3 regions of the Mesorhizobium sp. M0184 genome follow, and region 2 is predicted to be linked to each of the others. Evidence: predicted binding sites of a transcription regulator. Region 2 holds the regulator's gene; each other region holds the start of a gene.
The links. The regulator LexA, encoded in region 2, represses DNA repair genes until DNA is damaged. The targets are predictions, from matches to a motif close to TGTTCNNNNTGTGTTCNG.
Positions count from the first base shown of each region.

Region 1: a site for LexA is predicted at 4,388-4,405, ahead of NKJ23_RS25020 (DNA recombination protein RmuC). Genes of this name have one in related genera too.
Region 3: a site for LexA is predicted at 1,987-2,004, ahead of dinB (DNA polymerase IV). Genes of this name have one in related genera too.

Region 1 covers NZ_JAMYSZ010000024.1:91,975-102,333, reverse strand. The annotation lists gene dapE (succinyl-diaminopimelate desuccinylase) at 1-985, shown strand, start outside; gene NKJ23_RS25045 (hypothetical protein) at 988-1,596, shown strand; gene truA (tRNA pseudouridine(38-40) synthase TruA) at 1,578-2,333, opposite strand; gene NKJ23_RS25035 (GNAT family N-acetyltransferase) at 2,352-2,861, opposite strand; gene fmt (methionyl-tRNA formyltransferase) at 2,858-3,787, opposite strand; gene def (peptide deformylase) at 3,804-4,334, opposite strand; gene NKJ23_RS25020 (DNA recombination protein RmuC) at 4,438-5,700, shown strand; gene NKJ23_RS25015 (GFA family protein) at 5,740-6,144, opposite strand; gene NKJ23_RS25010 (cation diffusion facilitator family transporter) at 6,212-7,174, opposite strand; gene NKJ23_RS25005 (transglutaminase-like domain-containing protein) at 7,297-8,106, opposite strand; gene NKJ23_RS25000 (hypothetical protein) at 8,322-8,447, shown strand; gene sugE (quaternary ammonium compound efflux SMR transporter SugE) at 8,602-8,916, shown strand; gene NKJ23_RS24990 (DUF6481 family protein) at 8,999-9,427, opposite strand; gene NKJ23_RS24985 (LLM class flavin-dependent oxidoreductase) at 9,658-10,359, shown strand, end outside.
Region 2 covers NZ_JAMYSZ010000012.1:9,633-19,991, forward strand. The annotation lists gene NKJ23_RS16460 (LpxI family protein) at 1-799, shown strand, start outside; gene lpxB (lipid-A-disaccharide synthase) at 789-1,955, shown strand; gene gltA (citrate synthase) at 2,063-3,391, opposite strand; gene gltX (glutamate--tRNA ligase) at 3,571-4,992, opposite strand; gene NKJ23_RS16480 (ComEC/Rec2 family competence protein) at 5,089-7,554, shown strand; gene lexA (transcriptional repressor LexA) at 7,548-8,282, opposite strand; gene kynU (kynureninase) at 8,731-9,978, shown strand; gene NKJ23_RS16495 (hormone-sensitive lipase) at 10,075-10,359, shown strand, end outside.
Region 3 covers NZ_JAMYSZ010000003.1:107,097-117,455, reverse strand. The annotation lists gene NKJ23_RS05635 (hypothetical protein) at 1-518, opposite strand, end outside; gene dinB (DNA polymerase IV) at 689-1,930, opposite strand; gene NKJ23_RS05625 (GNAT family N-acetyltransferase) at 2,048-2,506, opposite strand; gene NKJ23_RS05620 (hypothetical protein) at 2,626-3,075, shown strand; gene NKJ23_RS05615 (hypothetical protein) at 3,119-3,508, shown strand; gene NKJ23_RS05610 (hypothetical protein) at 3,536-3,898, opposite strand; gene NKJ23_RS05605 (hypothetical protein) at 4,090-4,389, shown strand; gene NKJ23_RS05600 (XRE family transcriptional regulator) at 4,611-5,306, opposite strand; gene NKJ23_RS05595 (hypothetical protein) at 5,545-5,787, shown strand; gene NKJ23_RS05590 (high mobility group family protein) at 5,857-6,480, shown strand; gene NKJ23_RS05585 (DUF6456 domain-containing protein) at 6,546-7,151, shown strand; gene NKJ23_RS05580 (hypothetical protein) at 7,196-7,498, opposite strand; gene NKJ23_RS05575 (hypothetical protein) at 7,722-7,985, opposite strand; gene NKJ23_RS05570 (hypothetical protein) at 8,255-8,533, shown strand; gene NKJ23_RS05565 (acyltransferase family protein) at 8,764-10,359, opposite strand, start outside.

The DNA of each region.
Region 1 (10,359 bases), on a different contig from region 2:
CGGCCATACCGATGTCGTGCCGGTGGGCGATGAAACAGCCTGGACGCACCCACCCTTTGGCGCCGAGATCGCCAATGGCGAGATGTTCGGCCGCGGCGCGGTCGACATGAAGGGCGGCATTGCTTGTTTCGTCGCGGCGGTAGCGCGACATATCGCGCAGAAGGGCGGCCCGAAGGGGTCGGTCTCGCTGCTGATAACCGGCGACGAGGAAGGGCCGGCGATCAACGGCACGACGAAACTGCTCGAATGGGCGGCCGCCAAGGGCGAGAAATGGGATGCCTCGATCGTCGGCGAGCCGACCAATCCCGACGCGCTCGGCGATATGATCAAGATCGGCCGGCGCGGCTCTCTATCGGGCACGGTCGTCGTCAACGGCCGCCAGGGCCACGCCGCCTATCCGCAGCTAGCCGACAACCCGGTGCGCGGCCTGGTGACGCTGGTCGACGCCTTGCTTCACCCCGTCTTCGACAACGGAACAAGGGATTTCCAGCCGACCAATCTTGAGGTGACCTCTATCGATGTCGGCAATCCTGCCACCAACGTCATCCCGGCGAAGGCGGCGGCTACCTTTAATATTCGCTTCAACGACACATGGACCGCAGAGACGATCCAGGCCGAGATCCACAACCGCCTCGACCGGGCGGCGAAACGCAAGAAATACCGCGCCGGCAAGAAGACGCCGGTCGACTACGAGATCGTCTGGCGCGACGGACCGAGCCACGTTTTCCTGACACGCGACGACAGGTTGATCGAGACGCTTGGCGGCTCGATCAAGGCGGTGACCGGCAGGAAGCCGGCGCTCTCCACCTCCGGCGGCACCTCCGATGCCCGCTTCATAAAGGATTATTGTCCGGTGGTCGAATTCGGACTGGTCGGCAAGACCATGCACATGGTCGACGAACGCGTGGCGATTGCCGACCTCGAGACGCTGACGCAGATTTATCTGCGCTTCGTTGAAGACTGGTTTGCGCAGGACATATCCTAGTGATGCTTTCAGCGGATGAAACCTACGCTTCGCTTGCCGGTGCCTGGCGGCTGATGCTCGGCAAGGCCGACGGATTTCGCCTGCTCGACCTTTCGGCGGACGGATTCTGGAACTCCTTTTTTGCCATCGTCGTCGCGGCGCCGGCACTGATCGTCGGCTGGGTCGGTATTGCCAACGAGATCGGCGATCCCAACGCATTCGTCGGCCGTTTCAGCATGTTGATCCGCCTGGCAACCGTCGATATCGGCGCCTGGGTGCTGCCGCTCATAGGCCTCGCCCTGGTGGCGCCGCGGGTCGGCGTCGGCGGCCGTTTCGTCCATTATGTCGTGGCCAGCAATTGGGCCTCGGCGATCATCGCCTGGATGATGCTGCCATCGGCGTTGATCCGGCTTTTCCTGACGTCGGCCAACGAAGTCTCCGGACTCGTGTCGCTGCTGTTGTTCGCGCTGTCGATGGTCTTGACCTGGCGGATGACCAACGTTGCGATCGGCAGGGGAGCGGCCGCCGGCAGCGCCGTTTTTGCCGGCATGTTCGTGGCGTCGCTGATCGTCCTGTTCGGACTGCAGGCGCTGCTCGGGATCAGCGTTCCGGATCAGCCAGGCGTCGGATAATCGACGCCGACGAGAAACAGCCCGTCGGGCGGCGCCACCTGACCGCAGGCCGCACGGTCGCGCGCCTCAAGCGCCGCCTTGAGGTCGGCAACAGTCCAGCCGCCTTCGCCGACACGTTTGAGCGAGCCGACCATCGAGCGCACCTGGTTGTGAAGGAAGGACCGCGCCGAAGCGCGGACTTCGATGAAATCGCCGGTGCGGCTGACATCCAGCCGGTCGAGCGTGCGGACGGGGCTGGTGGCTTGGCACTGGGTCGAGCGGAAGGTGGTGAAATCATGCCGGCCAAGCAGCACCTTTGCCGCTTCGTGCATGGCACCGGCATCGAGCTGCTTCGGTACCCACCAGATCTTGCCCTTGTCGAGCGCCGCCGGCGCGCGGCGATTGACGATGCGGTAGACGTAGTGGCGGCCGATTGCCGAGAAACGCGCATCGAAGCCATCCGGCACGACGGCGGCCTTCAGGATGGCGATGCGCACCTTGGCCGCCTGCAGATGCGCGTTGACGGCGTCGCGCACCTTGTCGCCGGGCCATGCCTTGATCAGATCGACATGCGCCACCTGAGCGGTCGCATGGACGCCGGCATCGGTGCGGCCGGCGGCGCGCAGCGAAACCTGCTCACCACAGAACTTCTCGATCGCCTGCTCGATCGCCTGCTGCACCGAAGGCTGGTTGGCCTGGCGCTGCCAGCCGGCGAAGAGACTGCCGTCATATTCGATGTCGAGGCGAAAACGCGGCATTCCCGGATCGAGGCGAAATCAGGCGGCGAGGGCTGAGCCGAAGGCCGAGGCGTAGACCAGCCTGCCGGTCTCCGGCGCCTCGCCCCAGGCAAGCGCCTGCAGGGCTTCGCCCTGATAGTCGCTGTCGAATTTCGCGGCACGGGCACGGCTGTAGCCGAAACGGCCATAATAGGCCGGATCGCCGAGCACCACGGCGAGCGTCTCGCCAGCAGCCTTCAGGCGGATATGAGCCTCGCGTACCAGGGCACCGCCGATGCCGGTGCCGTGGAACGACGGCTCGACCGCCAAAGGAGCCAAAGCCACCGCCGGGAAGCTCTTGCCGCCATTCTGCACGAAAAGCCGTGAAAACAGGATATGGCCGACCACTTGCCCGTCTTCGTCCGCCACCAGTTCGACGACGGCATCACCGCCGGTGACCAGCGCGTCGACCAGTCCGGCCTCCGTCTGCTGGCCGAATGCGTGTTCTTCGACAAGGCGGATCGCCTCGCGGTCCCGCGGCGTCGCCGCGCGTATGGACATCATGCTCATGACAATTTCATTCCTTTTTCGAGCTTGGCCCCGCGCAGAAACTCCTGCGCGGCAATGGGCCTTCCGCCCGCACGTTGAACTTCGACCAGCCTGATCGCGCCTGACCCGCAGGCGACCGTCAGTCGGTCATCGAGAATTCCTCCCGGTTCGCCGGCGCCTTGCGAGAGCGTCGAGCGAAGCAGTTTCAGCCGTTCCACGCGGCCGCCGATTTCGGCCTCACACCATGCACCGGGAAAGGGCGACAGGCCGCGAATCTGGTTGTGCACGTCGCCGGCAGGTCGCAGCCAGTCTATGCGAGTCTCCGATTTATCGATTTTCTTGGCGTAGGTCACCCCCACCTCCGCCTGCGTGGTAAATGTCAGCGTATTCCGCTCCAGCCGTTCGAGCGCTTGCACCATCAGCGCAGCACCGAGGACCATCAGCCGGTCGTGCAGATCGCCGGCCGTCATGTCGGGTCCAATGGGACATTTTTCAACCATTGCCACGGGGCCGGTGTCGAGGCCTTCCTCCATCCGCATCACCATCATGCCCGTTTCGGTATCGCCGGCCATGATAGCGCGCTGGACAGGGGCAGCGCCGCGCCAGCGCGGCAATAGCGATGCGTGACCGTTGAGGCAACCGAGCCGCGGTGCCTCGAGAATAGGTTTGGGCAGAAGCAATCCGTAGGCGACAACCACGGCGACATCGGCACGCAAGGCGCGGAACGCCTCCTGCTCCGCCTCGCTCTTCAGCGACACCGGCGACCGCACCTCGATGCCAAGCCGCTCCGCCTCGCGCTGCACCGGCGACGGCGTCAGTTCGAGCCCGCGCCGGCCGCCGGCGCGCGGCGGCTGCGTGTAGACGGCCGTCAACCCGTGCCCGGCCTCGGCAATCGCCCGCAGCGTCGGCACGGAGAATTCGGGCGTACCCATGAAGATGACACGCAGGGGCATTCGTCGACGCCTACCCCACCATCTTGCCCGGCGCCTTGTCCCTGGCGAGCTTCTTGAACTTCTTGACCACCATGTCGCGCTTCAGCTTGGAGATGTAATCGATGAACAGCACGCCGTTGAGGTGGTCGATTTCATGCTGCAGGCAGGTCGCCATCAGCCCCTCGGCCTCGATCTCCTGCAGCTTGCCGTCGCGATCGAGATATTTCACCCGCACCGCGGCGGGGCGCTCGACTTCGGCATAGTAATCGGGGATCGACAGGCAGCCTTCCTCATAGACCGAACGCTGGTCGGAGCTTTCAAGGATTTCGGGATTGATGAAGACGTGCGGAGCCGGCGTCTCGTCCTCTTTGGCCAGGTCGATCACCAGCATGCGCAAGGGTTCGCCAACCTGGATCGCTGCGAGGCCGATGCCGGGCGCGTCATACATGGTGTCCAGCATGTCGCCGGCCAGTTTGCGCAAATCCCCGTCGACACGCTCGACCGGTTTTGAAACCTGACGCAGGACGGGATCGGGAAGGATGATAAGCGGCTTGATCGACATGGCGTCTCACCTAAGACGTCGCAGGAAAAGCGTCAACCGGGGCGCCTCCGGGCCGTTCACGTTTTGATCTGTGCCGACGTTCCGAATCATCTATGCTGTCGGCATGAACGAACTGGCCACCATCCTGTCCGAACCTGTCGCCCGCCTCGGCGCCACCACGCTCACCCTCGGCCATGTCCTGGGTTTCGGTGCAATGCTGTTCCTCGGTCTGTTCGTGGCGTTGGTCATTGCGCTGTGGCGATCGGCCAAGGCGCGTGCGGCAGCGGCCGCGGAAGCCGCCGACCGTGCCCGCGACGCCGAGGCGCGGATGGCCGGCATTCTGCAATCCCAAGCGGAAATGCAGGGCCGCATGGGCGCCATCGCCGAAGTGTTCGGGGCGCGCCAGGCGGAACTGACACAGTCGATCGGCCAGCGCCTCGATGCCATGACCGGCCGCCTGGGCCAGACCATGACCGAGCAGACGAGATCGACGCATGAGAGCCTCGCCAAGCTGCAGGAACGGCTGGCGGTCATCGATATCGCGCAAGGCAACATCCAGTCGCTGGCCGGCCAGGTCGTGCAATTGCAGGCGATCCTTTCCAACAAGCAGACGCGCGGCGCCTTCGGCCAGTCGCGTATGGAAGCCATCGTCGCCGACGGATTGCCGCACGGCGCCTATGAATTCCAGGCGACCTTGTCGAATGGCAGCCGGCCCGACTGCCTGGTGAAGATGCCGAACGGCGCACCGTCGCTTGCCATCGATGCAAAGTTTCCGCTCGAGGCCTGGAATGCCATCCGGGCCGCCGAAGGCGCCGAACTGCAGAAGACCGCCGCACAGGCTTTCCGCCGCGACATCGAGGTGCATGTCCGCGATATTTCCGAAAAATACCTGATCCAGGGCGAGACGCAGGACACCGCCTTCATGTTCGTGCCTTCGGAATCGGTGTTCGCCGAAATCCACGAGAATTTCGAGGCCGTTGTCCAGAAGGCGCATCGCTCACGGATCGTCATCGTCTCGCCATCGCTTTTGATGCTGTCGATCCAGGTCATCCAGGCGATCCTCAAGGATGCCCGCATGCGCGAGCAGGCACACCTGATCCAGGGCGAGGTTATCCGGCTGATGGAAGACGTCTCCCGGCTCGACGAGCGGGTGCGCAAATTGCAGACGCATTTCGGCCAATCGGCCAAGGATATCGACGACATTCTGGTCTCGACATCGAAGGTGACCAGGCGCGGACAAAAGATCGAGGCGCTGGAGTTTGGCGTGCAGCCGGCGGAGGACACCGCTGGTTCGAATGGCAGCGGAGCAAAAGCGGAAAGCAGCCCGCGCGTCGCCGATTCGAAAACCGGGCAGTTGAGGCTAAGGGTCGTCGAAGGCGACGATTGAGAGCTGCGCCGGAACCGGAGGCTTCGCCCGGGTCTGGCGCTACTGCTCCTCGATGATGGTTGTGCCTTCGAATTCCGGCAGCCAATGCAGCGCCGAGCGGTGCCAGATCTGCTTTCTCGGCACCAGTTGCTCGCGCTGCCGTGCCGTGCCGACCCTGATACCGTAAACCTTCGGTCCCTCGCCCGCCGACGTGGCGTAGAGATGCGAGCCGCACTCACCGCAAAATGCCTGGGCGCGCTTGGCGCCGCTCGAACCGGTCTTGATGTAGATCTTCGGCGTGCCCTTGGTGATCCTGTAATTGTCCTCGGACGCCGGCACGGTGACGCGAAAGGCCGTTCCGGTTAGCTTCTGACAATCGATGCAGTGACAAATGGTGGTCTTTTCCGGATCGACTTCGGCCTCGTAAGTGATAGCGCCACAATGACACGCGCCGTCGATTTTCATCTTCGTTCCTCCTGGAGCTTTTGCCCGCAATCATAACCGGGACTGCCCGATGGCGCAGCCATTTTCCTCAGGCCGGTTCCCCTCCGGACGCCGCCAAGGCCTTGCTCCGGCGTTCCCAGGTGCCGGTGGTCTGCGGCTTGACGAACAGCCGCGTCACCTCCGGCATCTCCGCTTTCAGCCGCGTCTCGAGGCGCTCGACACAGGTCTCTATCTCCGGCGCCGACAAATGATCCTCGAACTCGATGCTCAAAGCGGCGACGATCTCCTGCGGACCCATATGCAGCGTCAGCACGCCATTTGCCCGTTGCACCGCCGGGTCCTGCTGGACGATGGCCAGCACCTCTGTTTGCACCTCGGGCGAGGCCGGCTCGCCGAGCAGCAGGCTCTTGCTTTCGCGCGCCAGGAAGATCGCGGTCCCGCCCAGGATGAGCGCGATGCCGATCGACGCGGCGCCGTCGAGCTTCGGCATGTCCAGCAGTTCCGCCGCCAATATGCCGGCGAAGGCGACAACGAGGCCGAGAAGTGCCGCGCTGTCCTCGAAGAGTACGGTGTAGACACTCGGATCCTTGCTGAGCTGCACCGCCTCGAGCCAGCCGTGGCTGCCTTTTTGGTGGCGGAATTCCTTCAGCGCCACCAGCCAAGAGGTGCCTTCGAAGAGGAAGGAAAGGCCGAGGACAGCGTAGTTCACCTTGGCGTTGGCGATCGGCTCCGGCGCCATGATGTGCGTCACGCCTTCGTAGAACGATATGCCGGCGCCCAGTGCAAAGACGAGGAGCGCGACGATGAAGCTCCAGAAGTACAGCTCGCGGCCATGGCCGAGCGGATGCGTGCGGTCGGCCGGGCGCGCGGCACGGTGCATGCCGTAAAGCAGCAGGCTGCCATTGCCGGTATCGACGAGCGAGTGGACGCCTTCCGAGAGCATTGCCGAGCTGCCCGTGAACAAGGCAGCGGCAAATTTGGTCAGTGCGATCGCAAGATTTCCGGCGAGCGCCGCATAGATCACTTTTTTCGACCCGCCATGCGCCGCCATGGTGTGCTGCCTTGGTTGATGCACCGAGATTGGCGGAGCGCCCGCCCACGCTCCACAGTCCCCACAACGCCCGAAGTGCCCAGTTGTTCACAAGGTCAGTTGTTCAAAAGGGCGGCGCGGGGCTATTCGACGACCTCGTCCGTCCAGACCTTGAAGCCAGCCAGCGCGCCCGGCCCAAAAATGTGGGTCAGCGGCACATCGGCGGCATCGCGTCCGGAGGCAATCAGGATGCGGCCGATGCGCGGCGCGTTATTGCGCGGGTCGAACGCATGCCAGCGGCCGCCGAGATAGACCTCCATCCAAGCGGCGAAATCCATGTCCGACCACGGCTTTGGCAGGCCGATATCACTGATATAGCCGGTGCAGTAGCGGGTCGGAATGTTCAGGGCGCGGCAGAAGGCAACAGCGAGGTGAGCAAAGTCGCGGCATACACCACTCTGCTCGCGATAGGCCTCGGCGGCGGTGCGCGTCGGCCGTGCATTGAAATAGTTGAAGACGATGTGGTTATGGACGAAGTCGCAGACCGCCTGGACGCGCGGAATGCCGAGCGGGGTGTTGCCGAACAGCCGCCACGCTTCATTCGACAGCACGTCGCTCTCGCAATAACGGCTGGGCAGCAGGAACAGCAGCGTCTCCGACGGCAGATCGCGCACCTCGTGCTGCCACGCCGTCAGCTCGCGCGTCTCGAAGGAGCCGGGGTCGCGGATCACCGCGTCCGTGCCGAACGCAAAGCGCCCGGCCGGCGCAACGAAACGGTTGCACCAATTGCCGAAACTGTCGCGGTAGCTTTCGATCGGCACCGGCGGGTTCGACGTCAGGAAGTCCGGCCGCTCAAGATCGGATGCGCGCGAATAATGGACGTTTAGCATCGCGATCAGCGGTGTTTCCTGCGGGAAGTCGAAGCTCATCTGGCAACCGATGTGGATCCGCATTGTCGTCCTGACCGGCCTGCCTGATCATCAGCCGGCGAAACGCAAGGGCTGATGCTGCAGTGCGAAGAAGACCATGGCACGGACCGCTGCGGTTTACGAGGGAATTAGAAACCAGTTGACAGCCATCGGCCAGGGCGACTGCACGGCAGCGGCCTCTTGCAGTCGAGCGTTTTCTCTTGTTTCACTTCGCCAGACATCAACTGGAGGAACGAATCATGGCTAAGGGTGCGATGAAGGCAGGCAAGGAGGCCCGCAAGCCGAAGAAGGACGCGAAGAAACCGGCTCCGGCGCCGGCCCTGAAGGCACCGCCGGTGAAGGCGATGAAGCTGAAGGACAAGTAGGGCCGCAGCTACCGTTTCGGCTTATCTCGACCGGCCGCAAACGCGGCCGGTATGATTGTTCACTAAGCTCACGCGCATCCCCTATGGATGCGGCAAAGGCAATTTTTGCGCTTTTCAAGAAATCGGCCGGAAGCCATCGAAACGGAGCGTTCCGATGTCGTGGATCTTCCTGTTGTTCGCCGGACTGTTCGAGATCGGCTGGGCGATCGGCCTCAAATACACCGACGGATTCTCGAAGCCGCTGCCGACCGTCCTGACGGTAGCCTCGATGATCGTCAGCCTAACCTTGCTCGGCCTGGCGCTGAAGGCGTTGCCGGTCGGCACCGCTTACGCGGTGTGGACCGGCATCGGCACCGTCGGCACGGCGCTGCTGGGGATCTGGCTGCTCGGGGAACCAGCGACCGCGATCAGGCTGGCCTGCATCGCGCTAATCGTCTGCGGCATCATGGGACTGAAGCTCGCGGCTTAGCCGATTCTGACAGACGAACGCGTTCAGGGCCCCTGCAAGGCGGCCCTGATTCTTGAATTCGGCTGATCAGTGCCGAAAGGCGCTATCGCGCGGAGAAGCCGGGCGGCGTCCTGCCGGTGCGCTGCTTGCGCGCGGCATAGCGTGCGTCACGCTTGGCCTTGCGTTCGGCCTCGTCGGCAAGAAAACGGGCGATCCGCTCGTTCTCTTCAGCTTCCCGGATCTTCGCTTCGGCCTGTGCGGCTTCTTCCGCGGCGATGCGTGCCGCTTCGGCAGCTGCCTCGCGCTCGGCCTTTTCGGCCGCTTCGCGCGCCAGCTTTTCCTGCTTCAGCCTGGCCTTTTCGGCCTCGCGTATCGCGCGGGCCTCGAGGATCGCCTTGCGCTCGGCCTGTCGTGCCAGCACCGCTGGATCATCTGGCGCCGGCTTTGCCTTGAAGCGCTCCAGAAGCGCCTTCTTTGCCTCGTTTGCGGCATTGCGCCGCTCGAAAACGTCTTTTTCCCTATAGATAGCCAAGTCCACTTCCCTGAAGTCAATTTGCGAGGCTTACATACGCGCGAAAACCGAGAGTTCAAGCGCCAAAACGGTATGCCAGCCATGAAATTCTGATCTGTTGCAGCCGGGAGACGCCATTTCGATTGAATTCGGCTGAAAGGCACCCGCACTGTTCACCATCCAGGCATCTGGCGGGGCGGCGGACTGATCGCTACGTGTAGCGCCAAGACAAAACGCTGAGATGACACACTATGGAACTCGGTCTCTACACCTTCGCCGACGTCAGCCCGGAACCAGGTCCCGGTGCGATCGGTGCGCATGAGCGGTTGCGCAACCTGATCGAGGAGATCGAGCTCGCCGACCAGGTCGGGCTGGACGTCTTTGGTCTCGGCGAGCACCACCGTCCCGACTATGCTGCCTCGGCTCCGGTGGTGGCGCTGGCGGCGGCGGCCGAACGGACCAAGCGCATAAGGCTGACCAGCGCTGTCACCGTGCTGTCGTCCGACGATCCGGTGCGCGTCTTCCAGCAGTTTGCCACCCTCGATCTTCTGTCCGGCGGCCGTGCCGAGATCATGGCCGGGCGCGGCTCGTTCATCGAGTCCTTTCCGCTGTTCGGCTACAATCTCGAAGATTATGACGAGCTCTTCGCCGAGAAGCTCGACCTGCTGCTCGCCATCCGCGATCATGTCAAGGTGACCTGGTCGGGCAGTCTGCGCGCGCCGATCAACGACCGCGGCGTCTATCCGCGGCCCTTGCAGGACAAATTGCCGATCTGGATCGCCGTCGGTGGAACACCGCAATCCGTCGCCCGCGCGGGCGTGCTCGGGTTGCCGCTGGCACTGGCGATCATCGGTGGCGAGCCGGCGCGGTTCGCACCGCTGTTCGACATCTACAGGGATGCAGCCAGGCGCGCCGGCAACGATCCGGCAAGCCTTGCCACCAGTCTCAACGTG
Region 2 (10,359 bases):
GCTCGCCCGGCAAGGCAAATTGCCCTTCGTCGTGATGGCGGCCGGCGAGGTCGATCGCATAGCCGATTTCGAGCCCTATGAGCAGGCAACCTTGAGGCTGGAAGACGTCGGGTCGCTGCTGCCGATCCTTAAGCGGCATCACGTTACGCATCTCGTAACCGCGGGTCATATCACGCGCCGCCCCAGGCTGAGCGCCATGCGCCTCAATTTGGGCCTGCTCGCGTGGCTACCCAGCCTCTTCGTCGGTGTAACCCGGGGGGACGATACGGTTCTGAAACTGTTCGTGCGCAGGATCGAGCGCAGCGGCATCAAGGTCGTCGGCGCTCACGAGATCGTGCCGGAGCTGGTCGCCGCCGAAGGCCTGCTGACCAAGGCGGCGCCACGCAAATCCGACTGGCGCGACATCGAGGCGGCGCACGCGGCGGCAAAAGCCATCGGCGCGCTGGATATCGGCCAAGCGGCTGTTGCGGTCGGCGGCCGCGCCATTGCGTTGGAAGGCGTCGAAGGCACCGACGGGCTGCTCGAGCGGACAAGGGAGTTGCGCGGGCACGGCAGGCTGGCCGGCGGGAGCCGCGGTGTTCTGGTCAAATGCGCCAAGCCCGGTCAGGAACTGCGTGCCGATCTGCCCTCCATCGGCCCGCTGACTGTCGAGGCGGCGCATGCCGCCGGACTGGCCGGCATTGCCGTCGAAGCCGGTCGCTCGCTAGTGCTCGAAGGTCCCGCCACCATCGGACGTGCCAATGCGCTCGGCCTGTTCGTAATCGGCCTGCCTGCTGCGGAGCCGGCGCATGGCGAATGAGCGGCCGTTGAAGATAGCCGTCGTCGCCGGCGAGGAGTCCGGCGACCTGCTTGGCGCCGACCTTGTGCAGGCGCTCAAGCGCATGACCGGGCGCGAAGTTCGGCTTGTCGGCATCGGCGGCCGCCATTTGCAGGCGCTCGGCCTGGCGCCATTGTTCGACGGCAGCGAGATCGCACTGATGGGGCTTAGCGCCATCCTGCGCGACCTGCCGCGCCTGATGCGGCGGATCGGACAGCCGGCAAACGGGATTGCCGGTGAAAAGCCCGATTGCCTTATCACCATCGACAGTCCGGATTTCTCGCTGCGCGTCGCCAAGAAGGTGCGTGCCGCCGATCCGACTATCCCGATCGTCCACTATGTCTGCCCGAGCGTGTGGGCTTGGCGGCCGGGCAGGGCGGCGGCGATGAAGCCATATGTCGATCACATTCTTTGCATCCTGCCGTTCGAGGTGAAGGAACTCGCTCGCCTGGGCGGGCCGCCCGGCACCTATGTCGGGCATCGCCTTGCACACGATCCGGGCATAATCAGTGCCGCCAGGGCGCAGGCGCAGCCGCGTGACCTGTCCGCAGATCACGTCAAAACGTTGCTTGTACTGCCTGGTTCGCGTCGTGGTGAGGTGCGACGCATGGTCGGGCCGTTCGGCGAGACGGTGTCGATCCTGCGGGCGCGCGGGCACCGCTTGCGCCTGCTGTTGCCGACGGTGCCGCACGTCGCCGATCTGGTCAGGACCTCGGTCGCGAGCTGGGACGAGAAGCCGGAGATCATACTCGATGCCGAACGCAAATGGCAGGCCTTCGGCAAGGCCGATGCGGCGCTGATCGCATCGGGGACAGTATCGCTGGAACTGGCACTGGCGAGTGTGCCGATGATCTCCTGCTACCGGCTCGATCCGGTCATGCGCATCGCGCAGCCGCTGATCAAAGTATGGAGCGCAGCCTTGCCCAATCTCATTGCCGACCGGCCCGTTGTGCCGGAACACTACAATCAATATGTGCGGCCGCATTATCTGGCGCGGCAGTTGGAAGCGCTGTTCTCCGATACCGCCTACCGCACCTGGCAGAAGCACGGTTTTGCCGACATTGCCGGGCGTATGGCAACCGCCAAGCCGTCAGGCGAGATTGCCGCGGGTGTGGTGATGGGGATGGTGAGGAAGTGAGTGAATTGTGAATAGTGAATTGTGAATAGTGGTTTCTATGGACAGGGAGCGACGCTTCGCTATTCACCATTCACCATTCACCATTCACCATTCACCATTCACCACCTTCACCGCTTCGCGATTGGCACGTAGTCCCGTTCCGGCGCGCCGGTATAGAGCTGGCGCGGGCGACCGATCTTCTGGTGCGGGTCCTCGATCATCTCCTTCCACTGCGCGATCCAGCCGACGGTGCGGGCGACCGCGAACAGCACGGTGAACATGGTGGTGGGAAAGCCCAGCGCCTTCAGCGTGATGCCGGAATAGAAATCGACGTTCGGATAGAGCTTCTTCTCGATGAAATAGGAATCGGTCAGTGCGATCCTTTCCAGCTCCATGGCGATGTCGAGCAGTGGATCGTCCTTGATGCCGAGCTCGCCCAGGACCTCGTGCGCGGTCTTCTGCATGATCTTGGCGCGCGGATCGTAATTCTTGTAAACGCGGTGGCCAAATCCCATCAATCGGAACGGATCGTTCTTATCCTTGGCGCGCGCAATGAATTCCGGGATGTGATCGACATGACCGATCTCGCCCAGCATGTTCAGGGCTGCCTCGTTGGCGCCGCCATGTGCGGGACCCCACAGGCAGGCGATGCCGGCAGCGATACAGGCAAAAGGATTGGCGCCCGACGAGCCGGCCAGGCGGACGGTCGAAGTCGAGGCGTTCTGTTCGTGATCGGCGTGCAGGATGAAGATGCGCTCCATCGCGCGGGCCAGCACCGGATTGATCTTGTATTCCTCGCAAGGCACGGCGAAGCACATATGCAGGAAATTGGCTGCGAAATTCAGCTCGTTCTTCGGGTAAATGAATGGCTGGCCGATGTGGTATTTATAGGCCATCGCCGCGATCGTCGGCATCTTGGCGATCAGCCGCATTGACGCGACCATGCGTTGATAGGGGTCCGAGATATCGGTGGAATCGTGATAGAAGGCCGACAGCGCGCCGACCACGCCGCACATCACCGCCATCGGATGCGCATCACGGCGGAAGCCGGTGAAAAAGCGCGACATCTGCTCATGCACCATGGTGTGGCGCGTCACCCGGTAGTCGAAATCGTCCTTCTGCGCCTTGGTCGGGAGTTCACCATAGAGCAAGAGATAGCAGACTTCGAGGAAGTCGCCGTGCTCGGCCAATTGGTCGATCGGGTAGCCGCGGTGCAAAAGAATGCCGGCATCGCCATCGATGAAGGTGATTTCCGATTCGCAGCTCGCCGTCGACGTAAAACCGGGATCGTAGGTAAAGACGCCGGCGGTGTTGTAGAGCGAACCGATGTCGATGACATCAGGTCCTACCGAACCACTTCGTATCTTGAATTCATGGGTTTTGCCGCCGAGTTCCAGCTTGGCCGTCGATGCCTGGGTTTTGCCGCCAAATTCCATTTTTGTCGCAGGTTCGGTCATAGCAAACTCCTTTTTGTTTCCTCAGGCCGGCAAAGGCAAAATATCTGAACCCAACACGTCAAAAGCATCGGAATACGCACATTTGCGCCCGCAATTGAATCTGCGCGGCAGATTAGGCCAAGACCCAATGTTGCACTGCGAAACACACCTTTCAATGCCAATCTTCTTGGGCCAGTTTGCTAATCGATTTGATCAGCGATCCGCGCCAGGCTTTCCTCGCGGCCAAGCACGGCCAGCACATCGAAGACACCTGGCGAGGTACTTTTGCCGGTGAGCGCGGCGCGCAAAGGTTGGGCCACGGCGCCGAGTTTATGGCCGGCGGCCTGCGCATAGTCGCGGATCGCGGCTTCGGCTGAGGCGGCAGACCACTCCGAAACCGTGGCTAGTGCCGCATGAGCGCCCCGCAGGATCGCGCGCGCCTCACCGCTGAGCAGCGCCGCCGCCTTCTCGTCGACCGGCAGCGGCCGCTCGACGAAAAGGAATGCAGCCCCTTCAGCAAGTTCGACCAGCGTCTTGGCGCGCTCCTTCAGGCCCGGCAAAGCGGCAAGCAGTTGCGCCCTGCGTCTGTCGTCGAGGCGCGCGGCGATTGACGGGCCGCCTTCAAGATAGGGCAGAGTGGCGATGAAGATGTCGAGCAGCGCCGCGTCGTTCATCCGGCGCATATGCACGCCGTTAAGCGCCTCGAGCTTGGCGAAGTCGAAACGGGCGGCGCCCTTGTTGACGTCGCCAATGTCGAACCATGCAATCATGTCGGCGATCGACATGATCTCATCGTCGCCGTGGCTCCAGCCAAGCCTCGCCAGATAGTTGAGCAGCGCCTCCGGCAGGTAGCCCATGGCGCGATAGGCTTCGACGCCAAGCGCACCGTGCCGCTTCGACAGCTTGGCGCCGTCGGCACCGTGGATCAGCGGGATATGCGACATCGACGGCACCTCCCAGCCCATGGCCTGATAGATTACGGTCTGGCGTGCGGCGTTGGTCAAATGATCGTCGCCGCGGATGATGTGGGTGATGCCCATGTCGTGATCGTCGACGACGACGGCATGCATGTAGGTGGGATTGCCGTCCGAGCGCAGAATAATGAAATCGTCGAGATCCTTGTTGGGAAAGCGCACGTCGCCCTGGACGCGGTCATGCACCACCGTCTCGCCGTCTGTCGGCGCCTTGATGCGGATCGCCCCCTTGGCGCCGGGCGGCGCCTCCGACGGGTCGCGGTCGCGCCAGCGTCCATCATAGCGGGGAGGCAGCCCCTTGGCGCGTGCGCTCTCGCGCATTGCCTCTAGTTCGGCAGGCGTCGCATAACAATAATAGGCCTTGCCCATACGAACGAGCTCCTCGGCCACCTCGCGATGGCGCGGCGCACGCTCGAATTGCGACACCGGCTCGCCGTCCCATGTCAGGCCAAGCCAGGAAAGCCCGTCGAGAATGGCCGCGCTTGCCGCATCGGTGGAGCGCTCGCGGTCGGTGTCCTCGATGCGCAGCAGCATCGTGCCGCCTGTGTGCTTGGCATACAGCCAGTTGAACAGCGCCGTGCGCGCGCCGCCAATGTGCAGATAGCCGGTGGGCGAGGGGGCAAAACGGGTGACGACCTTATCGGGCATGGAACTCTCAGGCGGGCGAAGGAAGTGGGTTTGCGGACTTTCGCGCGTTGCGCGTTCATGTAGCATAGGAGGTCGAGGGCGCAAGGGGCAGACCCGATGGCTGTGCGAGGCCGTGGTGCGGGCGAGGGCGAGGACGTTGGCAGCGGCGTCAGCGAACGCTTGCTGTTTGCCGCTCCCCCGCCTGTCCTGCCGGCACCGGCATTGCTACCCGCTCCGCGCTTCGATGCTCCGTCGCTGCCGGCCAGCGACCCAGCAACGGTTCTCGTGCCCGCGGGCGAGCCCATCGTACGCCTGCCCAGGCGTTTCCGCCTCCCGTCACCGTCCCGTATCCGCAACAGCGTAACCTCGGCAGCCGGCCTGGAACTCGACCGCGGCATCGCCTTCCTGCTGGTGCCGGTGTTCCTCGCATGCGGGGTGGTCGTATATTTCGGGCTGTCGGTGGAGCCGGCCTTTCCACAGCCGATCGCAATCGCGCTCCTCGCGGCCCTTTGTGCCGTCGTCTCGCGGTCATGGCCCAGGACGCGCCTGTGCTTCATGGTGGCACTGCTCTGCGCGCTTGGCGTACTTGCCGCCAAGTTCGAGACATGGCGTGTCGGAACGCATATGCTCGGTTCCGAAATCTCGACGCGGCTGACGGGTCGCGTCGTATCGTACGAGCCCATGGCGAGCGGCCGCATCAGGCTGACAATCGATGTGATCTCAACCGCCAGGCCGACACTGCGCTACATGCCGGAACGGGTCCGCGTTTCGGCGATGAAGATACCGGCTGAGCTGACCGCCGGTTCCGAGATCACCGGCTATGTGCGGCTGCTGCCGCCGACCGGCCCGGTGCGGCCCGACAGCTATGATTTCTCCTTCGACAGCTATTTCGCCGGTATCGGCGGCAGCGGCTTTTTTCTCGGCAATCCGAAAGTCGTGTCGTCGGGCAGCATGCCGCTTGCCGCGCAGCTTTCTTCCGCGATCGAAGACGCGCGCGAATCCATCGCCGACCATATCCGCAGCCGCATCGGCGGTGCCGAGGGCGAGATTGCTGCTGCGTTGATCGTCGGCGTGCGCGCCGGCATTCCCGAGGAGATCAACGAAGCGATGCGGCGCACCGGCATCTACCACATCATCTCCATCTCGGGGCTGCATATGGCGTTGGTCGCCGGCACCATCATGGCGCTGCTGCGGGGTGCCTTTGCGCTGTTTCCCGATTTCTCATCGCGACGGCCGGTCAAGAAATATGCCGCGGCCGCCGCGCTTCTTTCGATTGCGGCCTACCTCGTCTTTTCCGGCATTGTCGTGGCGGCCGAACGCAGCTTCATCATGCTGGCGGTGATGCTTATCGCCGTGCTGTTCGACCGGGCCGCGCTCACCATGCGCAACCTGGCGATCTCGGCCATCGCGGTCATCCTGGTGTCGCCGCACGAGGTGGTCGGTCCGAGTTTCCAGATGTCCTTCGCCGCGACGGCGGCCCTTGTCGGCGCCTATGCAGGCTGGTCCGATTACCGCGCCGGCAGGGCCACCACGCCGCCGCCGCGGCTGTCGCCGCAACGCTTTGCCACTCGAAAGGTCCTGCTGGGCATGTGCGGTCTGGCGATGACCTCGATCATTGCAGGGAGCGCCACAGCGCTTTTCGCCATATGGCATTTCCAGCGCGTGGCGCCGCTCAGCCTGTTCGCCAATCTGGCCATCATGCCCATCGTCTCACTGGTCGTCATGCCCTTCGCCGTTCTCAGCGCGCTGGCGATGCCGTTCGGTGCGGATGGCCCTTTCCTCTATGTCATGGGCAAGGGGCTGACGGCGATGATCGCCCTGTCCGGGTGGATCTCGGAGCGCTCGCCGATCGATGCGGTCGGGCTGATTTCGCTGAGATCCGTCCTTCTGGTGACGATCGCCCTCGTCATTGCCAGCATGGCGACGACCTGGTTGCGGCTGGCGGCACTTCCTTTTGCGCTCGCCGGCTTGCTGACGACAACGCAGACACGCATACCCGACGTATTGGTCTCGGAGGACGCACGGCTGGTCGCGCTGCCGATCGGCAGCGGTGAACTCGCGGTCAACCGGGCACGCCCGAATGAGTTCACCATCGACAACTGGAAACGCGCGCTCACATCCGAGGCTATCGTCGCGCCGGAAACACCTGGAAAGAACGACCCGCAATTCGACATTGCCGATCCGGCCGACCTACCGCCGGGCATGCCGTTCATTTGCACGGATGGCCTCTGCCTTGCCAGGCATCCATCCGGCGCGATCATCGCGCAAGCCAAGGACCGCGATACTGCGCGGCCAGCCTGCGCCTTTGCCAGCTTGATCGTCATCGACGACGCCACCGCCCATAACCCCTGCTACTACGACCGGCTGGTCCTCGTCGTCACCAAACGGCAACTGGCGCACGCGGGAAGTGCCGCCGTCTACTTCGATCCACAAGCGGCAACGCGCGCCGAAATCCGTTTCGCGGTCGAAAAATCATACCGGCCCTGGCACGTGCAGCGGAAATTTTCACGCGCGGCACGAGGCCTGCCGCCATACCGCAGGGCCGACAACCCCAAAGCCGGCGCCAAGGGCGGAGCTCAGTAGCGGCGGATCAGTCCGACGAGCTTGCCTTGCACCTTGACCCTGTCTGGTCCGAAGATGCGCGTCTCGTAGGCCGGATTGGCGGCTTCCAGGGCGATCGAGGCGCCCTTGCGGCGGAACCGCTTCAGCGTCGCTTCCTCCTCGTCGACCAGTGCCACCACGATCTCACCGGGGCTCGCCGTATCGGCATTGCGGATGATCACCGTGTCGCCGTCGAAAATGCCGGCCTCGATCATCGAATCGCCTTTGACCTCGAGCGCATAATGCTCGCCGCCCATGATCATATCCGGCGGCACCGAAATCGAATGCGTCTGGTGCTGGATGGCGTCGATCGGCACACCGGCGGCGATGCGGCCCATCACCGGGATCGAAACGGCGGCGACGACATCGTCGTCATTTCCGGCTGCGGGCACGCGCGACGATGTCGGCTTGCCTTGCCGAGGACCGCCTTGCCCAAGACTGCCCTGGATGACACTCGGCGAGAACTTGCGTGCCGCATTGAGGCCGGGGGCGATCGAGTCAGGCAGGCGCAGCACCTCCAGCGCACGGGCCCGGTTGGGCAAACGGCGAATGAAGCCGCGCTCCTCCAGCGCCGTAATCAGCCGGTGGATTCCGGATTTGGAAGCCAGGTCGAGCGCTTCCTTCATCTCGTCGAAGGAAGGCGGGATACCGCTTTCCTTCAACCTTTCGTGGATGAACATAAGCAGTTCGTGTTGTTTGCGTGTCAGCATAGCGACCCCCAACAGAATCAGAAAAACAAACCCAGAACAAACACTATCTGTTCCAGTTGTGTTCCGCAACTGTTTAAAGTTTAATGAATGCGTTAAGGCTTGGGAAACAAACCACGCCCCTACCGGAATGCCGCATTTTCACCGTCGCGAGCGTCATCCCCTTGATTCTGCTTTCGTTTGCGCCTTCTGGCTTCCCAGAAGGCAGCACTGGCATCGGCCGTCAGTCGGCAAAGGGCACGGAATTGAACCCGTATCGACTGCGCGGTTCGGTCAATGCACCGTGAACGAAACGAACTCAAAACGCCAACCTCGGGTTAACTCCTGGTTTCCAGTCGCCTGGTCAGGCTGCTTCTCGCCGGTGGAGCCTTGCTGCGCGCAACCAGGTGATGGAAGAACAGTCGATGCGTGTCCGGCGTTGCGTTGAACTTTTGGGGGGAGCAGGCAAATCATGACAGGAATTCCCGATCTCGCCGCCATAAAGGCGATGGATGCCGCAGATCCGCTGCGCGCGATGCGCGACCGCTTCGTGTTGCCGCAAGGAGTGATCTATCTCGACGGCAATTCGCTAGGAGCTGCTTCACGTGCCGCTTTCGATGAACTGCACAAGGCCGCGACCGAAGAATGGTCGCATGATCTCATCCGCGCATGGAACACGGCCGGCTGGTTCAACATGCCGCTTGAACTTGGCGACCAGCTCGGGCGCCTGATCGGTGCCGCGGCCGGCCAGACGGTGGTCTGCGACACGACATCGGTCAACATCTACAAGCTGCTGCACGCCGCCATGGCCATGCGACCGGAGCGGCAGGTCATCGTCGCCGAGGGCGATAGTTTTCCGACGGACCTGTACATGGCTGAGGGTGTGGTTTCGACGCGAAAAGATACGCTGCTGCGCCTCTCGGGGGTCGACGCGCCGACCATCGAAGAGCTGATCGACGAACGCACCGCCGTGGTGCTGGTCAACCACGTCAACTACAAGTCGGGCGAACTGCGCGACATGCCGGCGCTGACGCGCAGGGCTCAGGAAGCCGGGGCGATGATCGTCTGGGATCTCTGCCACACCGCCGGCGCGATGTCAGTCGAGCTCGACAAGGCAAACGCCGATTTTGCCGTTGGCTGCACCTACAAATATCTGAATGGCGGCCCGGGCGCGCCTGCCTTCATCTATGCGGCTGAGCGGCATCTTTCCGACATCCAGCAGCCGCTCACCGGCTGGTGGGGCCATGCACGGCCCTTCGCCTTCGAGCCAGGCTATGCGGCCGGCACCGGCATCCGCCGGTTTCTGTGCGGCACCCAGCCGGTCCTGTCGATGCGCACGCTGAAGGGCGCGCTCGACATCTGGAACGATGTCGACATGACGGCGGTGCGCAAGAAGAGCATCGCGCTGGCGGATCTGTTCATCGAGCTTGTCGAGGCAAAGTGCGGCACTTACGGGCTCACGCTCGAAAGCACGCGCGATGGGGAAAAACGCGGCAGCCAGATTTCATTCATGCATGAGCATGGCTACCAGGTCATGCGCGCGCTGATCGAACGTGGCGTGATCGGCGATTTTCGCGCGCCATCGACCATGCGCTTCGGCTTCACCCCGCTCTATGTCAGCTATGCCGATGTCTGGCAGGCCGTCAAAGTGCTTGAGGATATCCTCCGCACCGGTGCGTGGAAGGATGCGCGCTTCGCAATCAAAGCAGCTGTCACTTGAGATTGATGCGAGAGCTGGAATCGTGAGGCTGGCGACGACGCGCCGCGCGATGCTCACGGCTACGTTGCAAGGCCATATTGCCAGGGAGGGCGCAGGGTGTTCGAACGTCACATTGCCGATTGGGACAACGCCTATGCCAACGGCGCCAACATAGCCGGCAGCGATCGCTGGCCGGCGGCCTGGACCGAGCCCGCGCGGGTTTTCCGCGACGTGCTTTCGACCGAGGGCAGGGCGCGGCTCGACATGGCCTATGGCGACAACCCACGCAACCGGCTCGATCTTTTCCTGCCGGCCATCAAGCCCAAGGGACTCGTGGTGTTCGTTCATGGCGGCTACTGGATGGAATTCGACAAGAATTTCTGGTCGCATCTTGCCGCTGGC
Region 3 (10,359 bases), on a different contig from region 2:
CCGAAATGGCCGTAACGATCGGGCTTGGCGGCGCCAAATTTCGCGGCCACGTCGCTCAGCGGCGCTCCGACGCCGGGCGTATCGAGTTCAATAGCTGTCAGGCTGGCAGGCGCGCTGGCGCATCCTTCCGGCACCTTGCCTTCCGGGTTCGGCTGCAGGGCGACGGACAGGACACCGTGGTCGGAGCCGCCCATCTCGCCGGATACGAACCAGAAGATCGACGGTGATCCGCCGGCGTCGGGGCCGGCATAGCAAAGCCAGTGGCGTGAATCTCCGGCGTCACCTTCATCGTGCATCGCTCCGCCGAAGGCTTTTTCGACATCGGCAAGCGTGGTTTCCTCAAGCTTTATCTCCAGCGGCCCGGCCTTGACCTGCTTGAATAGCGGGCTGGCCAGCGGCGAGTTGATATCGCCCAGGGATGGAATCGCCCGGTCCGGGTTGAGCGGCTTGGCCAGCGTCGTTGCATTGGTCACCAGTCCGGCAACGATGAGTGCGAAATATCCGGCGTTCTGTCCCATGCCGATCTCCTGTCGTTCGAAATGAAGGTGCGGAAGGATTTGCGGGCGGGTGCTACCCTGTCTGGCTGATGCCCAAACCGGTGCACGACCAACTGGACCGAAGATAAATTCACAAGTCCGCAGCCTTCAACGTCATTCCGGCGACTTGGCAACCAAAGTGTAATCGAGGCTCACAATTCCTTTTCGGCCAGTTCGCGAAAGGCGTCGGGAACCGACCGCTGTAGCCCGAGCGCGACCGAGGCGTAGCCGACCGCCTCCCAGCCGAAGCGGTCGCGGATCTTGTCGACGGCGCGGTCGGCGGTCCAGCGCGCCGCGCCCTGCCTGGTGCCGGGGCGACGGCGATCGTCGTCGAGCCCGAGCGGCAGTTCCAGTTGCAGCCCGGCATGCTGCTCCAGATGCGATACGGCGATCGCCAGCAGCGAGATTGTCTTTTCGTGCGGATGGTCGATGAGCACCTTGCGCACCAGCGCCTCGGCGATCTCGGCCAGCATGGCGGTTGCCGATATCGGCTGGTCGAGCGTGATCGAGCGCGTCACCGAGCGCAAATCGGCAAAGCGGACGCGAACCGTCACCGTGCGGCCGGGCCGGGATTTCGCCCGCAATCTTGTGGCGACCCTGTCGGCCAGATGCAGCAAAGCGGGCACGAAGACCTGCTCCTCGGCCGGTTTTCGGCCAAGCGCCGACTGCGCACCCGCCGAGCGCGCCCGGCGCTGCGTCTCGAGCTTGCGCGGATCGCGGTTCCACGCCAGCGCGTTGAGTTTTTCTCCCGCCGCCGGCCCGAGCAGGCGCTCAAGCGCCGCACCATTGGTCTTCGCCAGCTCGCCGATGGTGTTGACGCCGATGCCGGCCAGCCGCTGCCTGGTGACCGGGCCGACGCCCCACATCAGCTCGACCGGCAGGTGGTGCAGGAACTCCAGCTCGTGGCGCGGATCGACCACCACCAGCCCGTCCGGTTTTGCGACCTGTGAGGCGATCTTGGCCAGATGCTTGGTGCGGGCTACGCCGACCGAGATCGGCAGGCCGAGCTCGGCCCGCACGCGGCGGCGGATCTTGCCGGCGATCTCGGCCGGCGAGCCGAACAAATGGGTGCAGCCGGCGACGTCGGCAAAGGCCTCGTCGATCGAAATCCGCTCGACCACCGGCGTGAAATCGCCGAGCACCTTGATTGCCGCATCGCCCAGCCGCTGATAGTCCTTGAAATGGCCGCCGACGAAGATGAGTTGCGGGCAGAGTTCCCGCGCCCGCCGTCCCGGCATACCGCCGCGCACGCCGAACGCCTTGGCTTCATAGGATGCGGCAAGCACTACCCCGCCGCCGACGGCAATCGGCTTGCCGCGCAAGGCCGGGTCGAGCAACTGTTCGACCGAGGCATAGAAGGCATCCAGATCCGCGTGGAGGATGTTGGCTTCCATCCGGCCCGTTCGCCCGCGGCGGTTCGAACGCCGCATCATTTCTAGAGTGGTTTTAATGGAACATAAAGAGAACATTGCTGACGAATTGTCAAGCAGCGCGAAGGCTACCGCCGCGACCTACAGCGCCATCTTGTAGCCGAGATGGCTGGCGGTGAAGCCGAGGCGCTCGTAAAAAGCGTGCGCCTCCCGTCGACCTTTGTCCGTGGTGAGCTGGACGAAGCTGCAATTGCGCGAACGGCAGGTTTCAATCGCCCATTCGATCATCAGCTTGCCGACGCCGCGAGAGCGCCATTGCTGGGCGACGCGAACGCCTTCGATCTGGCCGCGCCAGGCGCCTTTTCTCGAAATGCCTGGAAGGAAGCTGAGCTGCAGCGTTCCGACCACTTGCCCGGCGTTGACGGCGACGGCCAGCAACTGGTTGGGATCGGTATCGATTGCGCTGAAGGCATCGAGATAGGATGGCGCAAGCGGCGTGGACGGGTCTTCCCGGTTCGCGCCGAGCACGTCGTCGGCAAGCATTGCAACAATTGCCGGCAGGTCGGGCGCTTGCGCGCGACGGAACTTGATCTCGCTCATCGCGTGGAGACATACGGCGCGGATTTGGGGACTACAAGCGTGAAGGGATGCAACTTTGCCGGTCTACTGGAAAGCAGCCGTTGAAAGACCTATGACAGGCGAGATCGGGAGGCTACGATATGGATGTTCCAGCCAGCATGAAGGCTGAATTGGCAGCCTGGAACAATGGGTCCGGCATCGATCTACAAAGCTGGGTCGGGTGCGAGGGCCGATTTGCGCTTGCTGTGGGATACAGCACCATTTTCTGGCCGAAATTCGTGACGTTCGAACGCTACGTTTTGATGGAAGGGTTTAGCGAGGAAGGCCTGCGAAGCTTTGAACGAGACCCCAACGCCACACGACAGTCCGTGGAAGCGGTTATGAACCACCTGCACATTGCCGACATTCACGCCTTCGGCGCCGCCGACATCTCTCGCGACAAGCTCGTGTTTCTCGGCTCGGTTCTCAAGGAGATTTATGAGGCAAAACTGCAATGGCAGTTTGCGGACCGAAGGTTTGTCGTCGATTTTTTCGCTTCAGACTCCAGAGACCTGGAGGATTATCAGCTGTCTTTCTGGCAAGCAGACTAGGGCAATGGGCGAGGCGAGCAACTTAGCGAGGGTCAACCCTTCAATGCGGATCGAAATCGAGGGTGTCTCCCTGGAGACGTTGAGGGCGCTGTCGCGCGCGGACCAGGATGCGTTGCTGGCCTTCGGCCGGCCGATCTCCTTCGCCATGGGCAGCAGCGCCACCGTCCTGGCCGAATTCAATCGCAATGGCGGCACGCTTCTGGTCAATTTTGCCCATATCGACGGCGGTGGCGAAGGCGTCCTGCTCGTCTTGTGGAGGCTTGTCCGGGCCTATGCCATCGATCGGCAATTCAAGCTGATCCGTTGGAATGTTCATGCCGCCACCTGCGCCACACCGAATCCCCGGCTGCAGCATTTCCTGCGCTCCCACCACTTCGCAGAGATCGACGATGCCAGCTACGGCCGCATTTTCGCTCGCAGCCAGCAGCTTTGATCGGCTGGCTGGGCGCTCCGCTCGGGCTTACGCCGCCTCGAGCGCCCAGAGGCGGTGGCCGTAGCGGCGGAAGAAGCGGGCGAAGAGGCGCTGCTGCCTGGCGCGGGTGAGGTCGGCGGCGCGCCTTTCCTGTCGCCAGTGCGGCATGTTGCGGAACATCGACAGGAAGCGGGCGGCATCCTCGAGTGCCTCCTCGGCTGACTGCGCCGGGCGGATCGCCGCCAGGAACAAAGCGCGGCTCGGCTTCATCCGGTCGATCGCCGCCTTGCGCTGGCGATGACCCTGGCGTGCCTTGCGGATGCCGTCCTGGCGGATGGCCGCGAAAGCGGCAAACATGGCCGGGCTGTCGCCGCTATAGCCGCAGGCATGGGCGAACTGGGCTGGGTCCATCGTCACTCCCTTGCTGCCGGCGGACGGAGCGGGCGCGGTTCTGTGGCTCGCGCCGATTCCAGTCCGCACCATGTATAAGCATAACTCAAATAATCGAACAAGTGAAACTTTCACGTTGGTGCAAGCGGAACCGACTCGACTCCGCTCCAAAAACCGATAATGATGTGAACAAAGCAGGAACAATGATGGGGATGGCTATGGCATTGGCAGGCAAGGAAGCGACGATCGCCGATGTTGTCTCGATTGCCGTCGAATGCATCGATTGCGGCCGCAACAGGTGGTGGAAACCGGCCGAGCTCAAGCGGCATGGGGTGATGCCGGAGACACCGCTGGCCGCACTTTCGGGGCGCCTGATCTGCAAGGCCTGCCGGGCTGACGGCCTGCCGGGCGCCGCCGTCTCGATCCAGGCCGCCTTCATCGACGACCGGCAACGGACCCGCGCCGAGGCGCGCCTGCTCAACGGTCGAGAGCTGCAGTCGAGGCGGGCTTGAGGGGGCGGGCGTGCTGCTCTTCCCTTCTCCCCTTGTGGGAGAAGGTGGCCGAGCGAAGCTCGGTCGGATGAGGGGTGTTGGACGGATCGCTACCTTGATGGCGTAAGTGCTTAAAAATCGCTTCTACATTTCCTCCGCCGCATTCCTTCCAGCACCCCTCATCCGGCTCGGCGCTGTGCGCCGATCCACCTTCTCCCCTAAGGGGAGAAGGCAACAGGCCCTCAATACCCCAGCAGTTCCTTGAGCGGGATGACGCGGAAGACGTTCTTGATGGCGTAGCGGTTGAAGGACAGCGTCTTGGGCGGGTTGTACTGCTCGACGATCAGCTCGGCGGCGGTGCGCTTGACCAGCTTCTTGATGAAGGCCTTGCCGTTTTGCTCGTTCTCCTCGGGCAGGGTCTCGATCACCACATGGTCGCCGGGCAACGCTTCGCGGCCGCCGCAATAGATCATCTCGCCGGGCTCGTAGCGCGGCACCATCGAATCGCTCAGCACGTGCAGCGCAAACACATTGCGCAGATGCCGGATCCCCGGCGGCCGCTGGACATAGCCGGCCGGCTGGCCGTTGAAGGTAAAGTCGCCATCGTCGCCGCCGACGGCGGTACCGAGAAGCTGGATGTCCATCGGCCCGGCGGGCAGGGGGCCGGGATCGGTGACGATCTCGGCATCGGCGACCGGTCCGGCATCATCGAGGAAAACGACCTCGCCCTTGCCGAGTGCCACCGGGTCGACGCGCAGGAAAGCGGCGGTCTTCAAAAGGTTCTCGGTCTTGGGCAGGTTGCGCCCGGTCTCCCAATTGCCGACGGCAGCGACGTCGGTGTCGTTGTGCTCGGCAATGTGACGCATCACCAGGCCGCGCTGCTTGCGCGCCCGGCGGATCGCCGCTCCGACCTTGATCGACAGTGCAGTTTTCGCCATGGCTCCATCTGTGGCATAAGATTCGGTTTCGTCTATGCAAGAATCGCTTGCATTATGATTTGAGTTATGCTCTTATGTAGGCATGCACAAGTCGCTTCGCCAGCTTTCGGTCCTTGAATCCGCCGTTCAGCGCGCCGGCAGCGCTCGCCTGGAGGTGGTACCGCAACCGATCGCCGGGGCCATGCATGTGCCAACCCTGTCCCCTTCGTCGCGGCTGTCCTCCTCCCCGGCCGGGACGATGCCCGGGGCTCGCGCCTCGGATCCGGCAGCGCAAGCGGCCGGAACGGCCGGAGCCGTTCCCCTCACGGCTCCGGCCACGAATTACCTGCCGGCCGGCAATGTGGATGCCGCGGTTTCCTGCACCCGCACCGAAGACGGCACGGTCATCGCCTTCGACGAGCGGACGGGCAAGGCAGTGTCCGGCGCAACAAGGCAGGCGGCCGAGATGAAGCTCGATCGCAGCAGACCACGCGAAGGCTGACCGGCTTTCGAGCCTGAGGCCGGCGAAGCCGGCGCCGCACACAACCATTTTTGCAGGGAATGAAACATCATGGCCGCCCGCTATTCCGCCTCGGAACTGGAACAAATCGAGAACTGGCTGATGAGCGGGCTGTCGGCCGCGAAGATCGCCACCCGGTTGACCGCGCTGCGCGGCCGCCCGGCCTCGCGCGCGGCCATCATCGGCATCGTCCACCGCACCGCCCGTCTGCGCGCCATCGGCCTTGCCAAATCCAAGGGCTGGTGTGGCGGCCGGCTCGGAAATTCGGCGCCTGAGCCATCAAGCACTGCTGATCAAGCGGAGTCGGCCCCGAAGGCCGAGCCACGCTGCCGCCCGGCAAGGCTGTCGGCCAGGCTGGCGCCGCCGGCCTGGCAGCCGGGTCCGGCTCGGATCACCGGGACCGATGGCGCGCCGCTCGAAATGCCGGCGCCGCGCCCGATCGCCGCCGGCGGTCGCCAGCCGCATTTCGCCGCCATGCGCTTCATCGATTGCCTGTTCGAGCGCTGCCGCGCGCCGCTCGATACGACGCTGCAGGAGGATGCGGAAAACGACGCCCCCGGCAGCCGGCCAGGTTTGGACATGCTGTGCTGCGGAATGCGCACGAACCCATCGAAAAGCTACTGCGCCTATCACGCTGCGCGCTTCCTGCGCACGCTGCCGGCCGAAGCGATTTGAGCTCGCTGCAATGAGGCTGGAAGTTCGCCAGAGCCCGATGACCAAAACCCAGGAGGACCGAGCCGATGAGCACCAAAACCGCCCAAAAGGCCAAAGCCAGGCCACCGAGATTGCCGAAAGGCGAGGCCGAGCAGGTGCGCATCCGCAAGGAGATCGGCCATGATTTCGCACTGAAGGACGACCGGTTCGGCCGCAAGCGGCTGGCGAAGGGGACGCAGGAGGGAGCGCGCCTCTATGAGGTCTCCAATGACGGCCACACAGCGACCGGCGGCATCGTGCGGGTGCGCAACGTCGACCCGCTGAGCGGCCTCACCTCGCTGTCGCGCCAGCAGCGCGAGGCGGGCATGCGCTACCGCCAGGATTTCCGCAACTCGTCCGAGGCAACCGCCAAGCCGATGGCCTGGGCCGAGCGCGTCGACGGCGGCCGCACCGGCAGCGGCGTCGCCGAACACATCCTGTCCGCCGGCCGCGACCATGCCGAGGCCACCAGGGCGCTTGTCCATTGGGAGATCGCCGGCATCGTGCAAAAGGTCTGCTGTGCCGACGCAACGGTCAAGAGCCTGGCCGAACAGGCCGGCGAGCCGCGCGACGTGGTGGTGAAACTACTCAAGATCGGGCTCGACATATTGGCCGTGCATTACGGCATGATGCTGATGCGCAAGCCGAGGTGAGAAGCCCCGCCGATCCGGCCGGCAAAACCGGCCGGATCGATCCGTCAACGACGGCAGACACGGATTCTTTCGATAATCCGGTGGTGATGACGCCAGTGCCTGATGACTTCGGTGTGGCAGCGCCGGTGGTACCGGTAGCGCGGCCTGTAGTCCTCGTCGTAGACATCATAGCGGTAACGGGGGACGTACTCATCGTCGTAATCGGAATACCGATGGTGGCGATAATAATAGTCGTCGTCATAGCCGTTGCCGATGCCGATCGTGACGCTGCCGCCGGCATTCGCCGGGCCGATCACGGAAGCCGCCGATGCGATGGCGATCACCGAGGCAAGCAGGAGCTTCTTCATAGCTACCTCCTTCTTTAACGTCCCTCTAATAGAAAAACCCCCGAGGGGCAGCCTCGTTCCATAGATTGGCAAGATGTAACGAACGGACGGGCCCGAAGTTTAGCGCCTGCTGGCGCGAAAATGCCGCTGGCTGCGGCGGGGTCGGATCGCCGACGCAGCGTGGCCGCTCCTCTCATCAAACAGCGGCAATCGCGCGTCAGTCCCGTCTTTTGCCGACGTCTGCCTACAGAACATGGCCCAGTTCCAGCAAAACGAACGCGGTCGCACCCAGCACAGCGAGGGCGTAGGCTGCATAAAGAACAAGCAGCATCACCTCAAAGTCCCGGACGAAGCTTGCGGCGATCTTGGTCTCCTTGGGCTCACCTTTCTCGACGCGGTCGGCTTCCAGCTGCTCGGTTGCCACGACGAGGCAGACGATCCTGTCGTTGTCGGCCGCCTGTAATATCCGTTCCGTCAAATCGACCGCAATCACTGGGTCATCGGCCAACTGATCCCGCGATAGCCGGCTTTCAGTGACTGTCTGGATTTCACGCTTTCTCACGCACGCATAATTGCGTCGACTAAATTAGGTTCCACTAAAATACATAGATTACCTCGGACCCGATCGCGATGGGTGAGGCGTGAGCCCAGCTGGGGGAACTCCCGCCCGAGGCCCGCATTTGTCGACTGTCGAGGCGAATCCTCGATCCGCATCCTCCGATCAAAGGGCGCGGGCTTCTTCATAGGCTGCTACGATGCGCCAGTGGGTAGATCGCAATGCTAAAGCCGCCAAACCTTCATATCGCGAACGCAGCGCCGACGTCTTCGGTGCCGACCGGTTATGACGAAGATCGCATGCTTACTTATATCCGGCTGCTCGACGCTTCGGCGGAAGGAACCGATTGGCGCGAGGTCGCCCGCATCGTTCTGCATATGGATCCGGAGCGGGAGCCGGAGAGGGCTTTCCGGGCGTGGGCGACACATCTGGCGCGTGCACGATGGATGACCAGGAAGCGGAACGAACTGCGCCAATTGCATGATGAGTGGTGGGGATGAGCACTATCTAAGCGGAACTGCCGTCTCGGTCTGGCCGTTGAGGGAGGAGGCCAACATGGAAAAGCGCCCAATGACTTCTTGGCCAGCCAATACTTTCGAGCTGTGCTGCCTTCTTGCAGTTCCGCTGTCGCTTATCCTTACGGTTTTCCTGGCGGGTCTCATCCTCAGCTGAGCCCCGCATGGTTGCTGGCCGGGGGCCGGTGGGCCGGATCCGACAAGATCCGGCATTGTTACTTCACAGCCGCCGCCATCACATCCGAAAATAGCGCCCGTTCCACCGCCGGCTCCAGCGTTTCGGCGAAGGGCGTCGCCAGGTGGTGGCGGTCGCGGAAGGCTAGTTTGCCGTCGATGAAGACATGGCAGGTGGTCTGGTCGCAAAAGCGGTCGGTCATGTCGATGTAAGCAGCGTTCGGTGTCGAGCGCACGATATCGCGCTCGATGGTGGCGATGTCGTCGTTTGCCGCCATGATCCTCGGCGTGTCGCATGTCGCGGGCGTCTGGCCCCGCCACAGCGCCCGCGCCACGCATTTGTCGGCGTAGCTTGCATTGTAGGGAACGTCCCTGATGACCGCGACCTTGATGCCGGCCTGGCTGAAGGCTTGAAGCGTCCAGGTGAGGCCCGTCCGCCACTGCGCTAGCCAATCGGCGTGCTTCAACTCCTCGGGCGATTCTTTCATCACATTGCCGATCGAGAACTCCGAGATCACCACCAGTTGCGGGTGGAGCGCGATGATGTCCTTGACCGACTGCTCGCGCCATTGATCGCATTCGGTGTAGTCGCGCTTCAGCCGCCAGTTCCAGGTCGTCACCCGCGAAGCCCGGCAGGAGGATTTGAGAAAGGTGACGACGCGAAAATTGTTCTTCTCGGCCGCCTTGATCAGCGGCGTCGACCAATGGTCGGCATGCGAGTCGCCGAACAGCACGACCGAGCGCTGGGCATCCTTGCGGCCGAACATGCAGGGCTTCGGCTTGACGGTCTCGAAATCGAGCACGCAGCCGCCATTGGTCGCGCGCACGGTGGAGAGCTGGGCGGCGCTGTCGGCGATGACGTGCTGTTCGGGGCTGAGATTGTGCTCGGCAAAGCGCGCATTGCCATAGGCCGCGACCACGCCGGCGCCGGTCAGCGCGACGGCGGGCACCAGCGCCCGCGCTGCTCCGGCCATCAGCCAGCCGTTGCGGCGGATCGGGTTCTCGATGAAATGATAGGTGAACATCGATAGAAGCAGCGTCAGCGCCGCGCAGGCAAGGCGGTCCAGGATGGACAGGCTGGGAACCACCATCGCCGCATAGACGATGACCGGCCAGTGCCAGAGATAGAGCGAATAGGACAGCCGGCCCAACCATTGCATGGGCGGCAGCGCCAGCACGGCGCTCGGCAGATTGCGGCCGCCGCTGCCGCTGAGCAGCAGCAGCACGGTGCCGGCAACAGGCGCCAGCGCATTCACCCCGGGAAACGGCGAGTCTTCGTCCAGCATCAGATAGGCCCAGGCGATCAGCGCCAGACCGAGGCATGCCTGGAGCGTGGCCAGCAGCGGCCGGTCGCGCCAGATCTTTGCCGGCGCCATGGTCGCGAGGCCGCCGGCGGCGAATTCCCAGGCCCTGAGCGGCGAGAAATAGAACGCCCAGGGCTGCGACACTTCCGTCAGCCAGGCGCAGGCGGCGAAGGAGGCCGCGCCGGCGACGCCGATGACGATTATAGCGGCGCGCTTGCCGGGACGCAGCCAAGCGGCGGCAAGAAGCAGCGCCGGCCATGCCAAATAGAACTGTTCCTCGACCGAGAGCGACCAGAAGTGGATGAACGGGTTGTTGGTGGCGTCGGCGGCGAA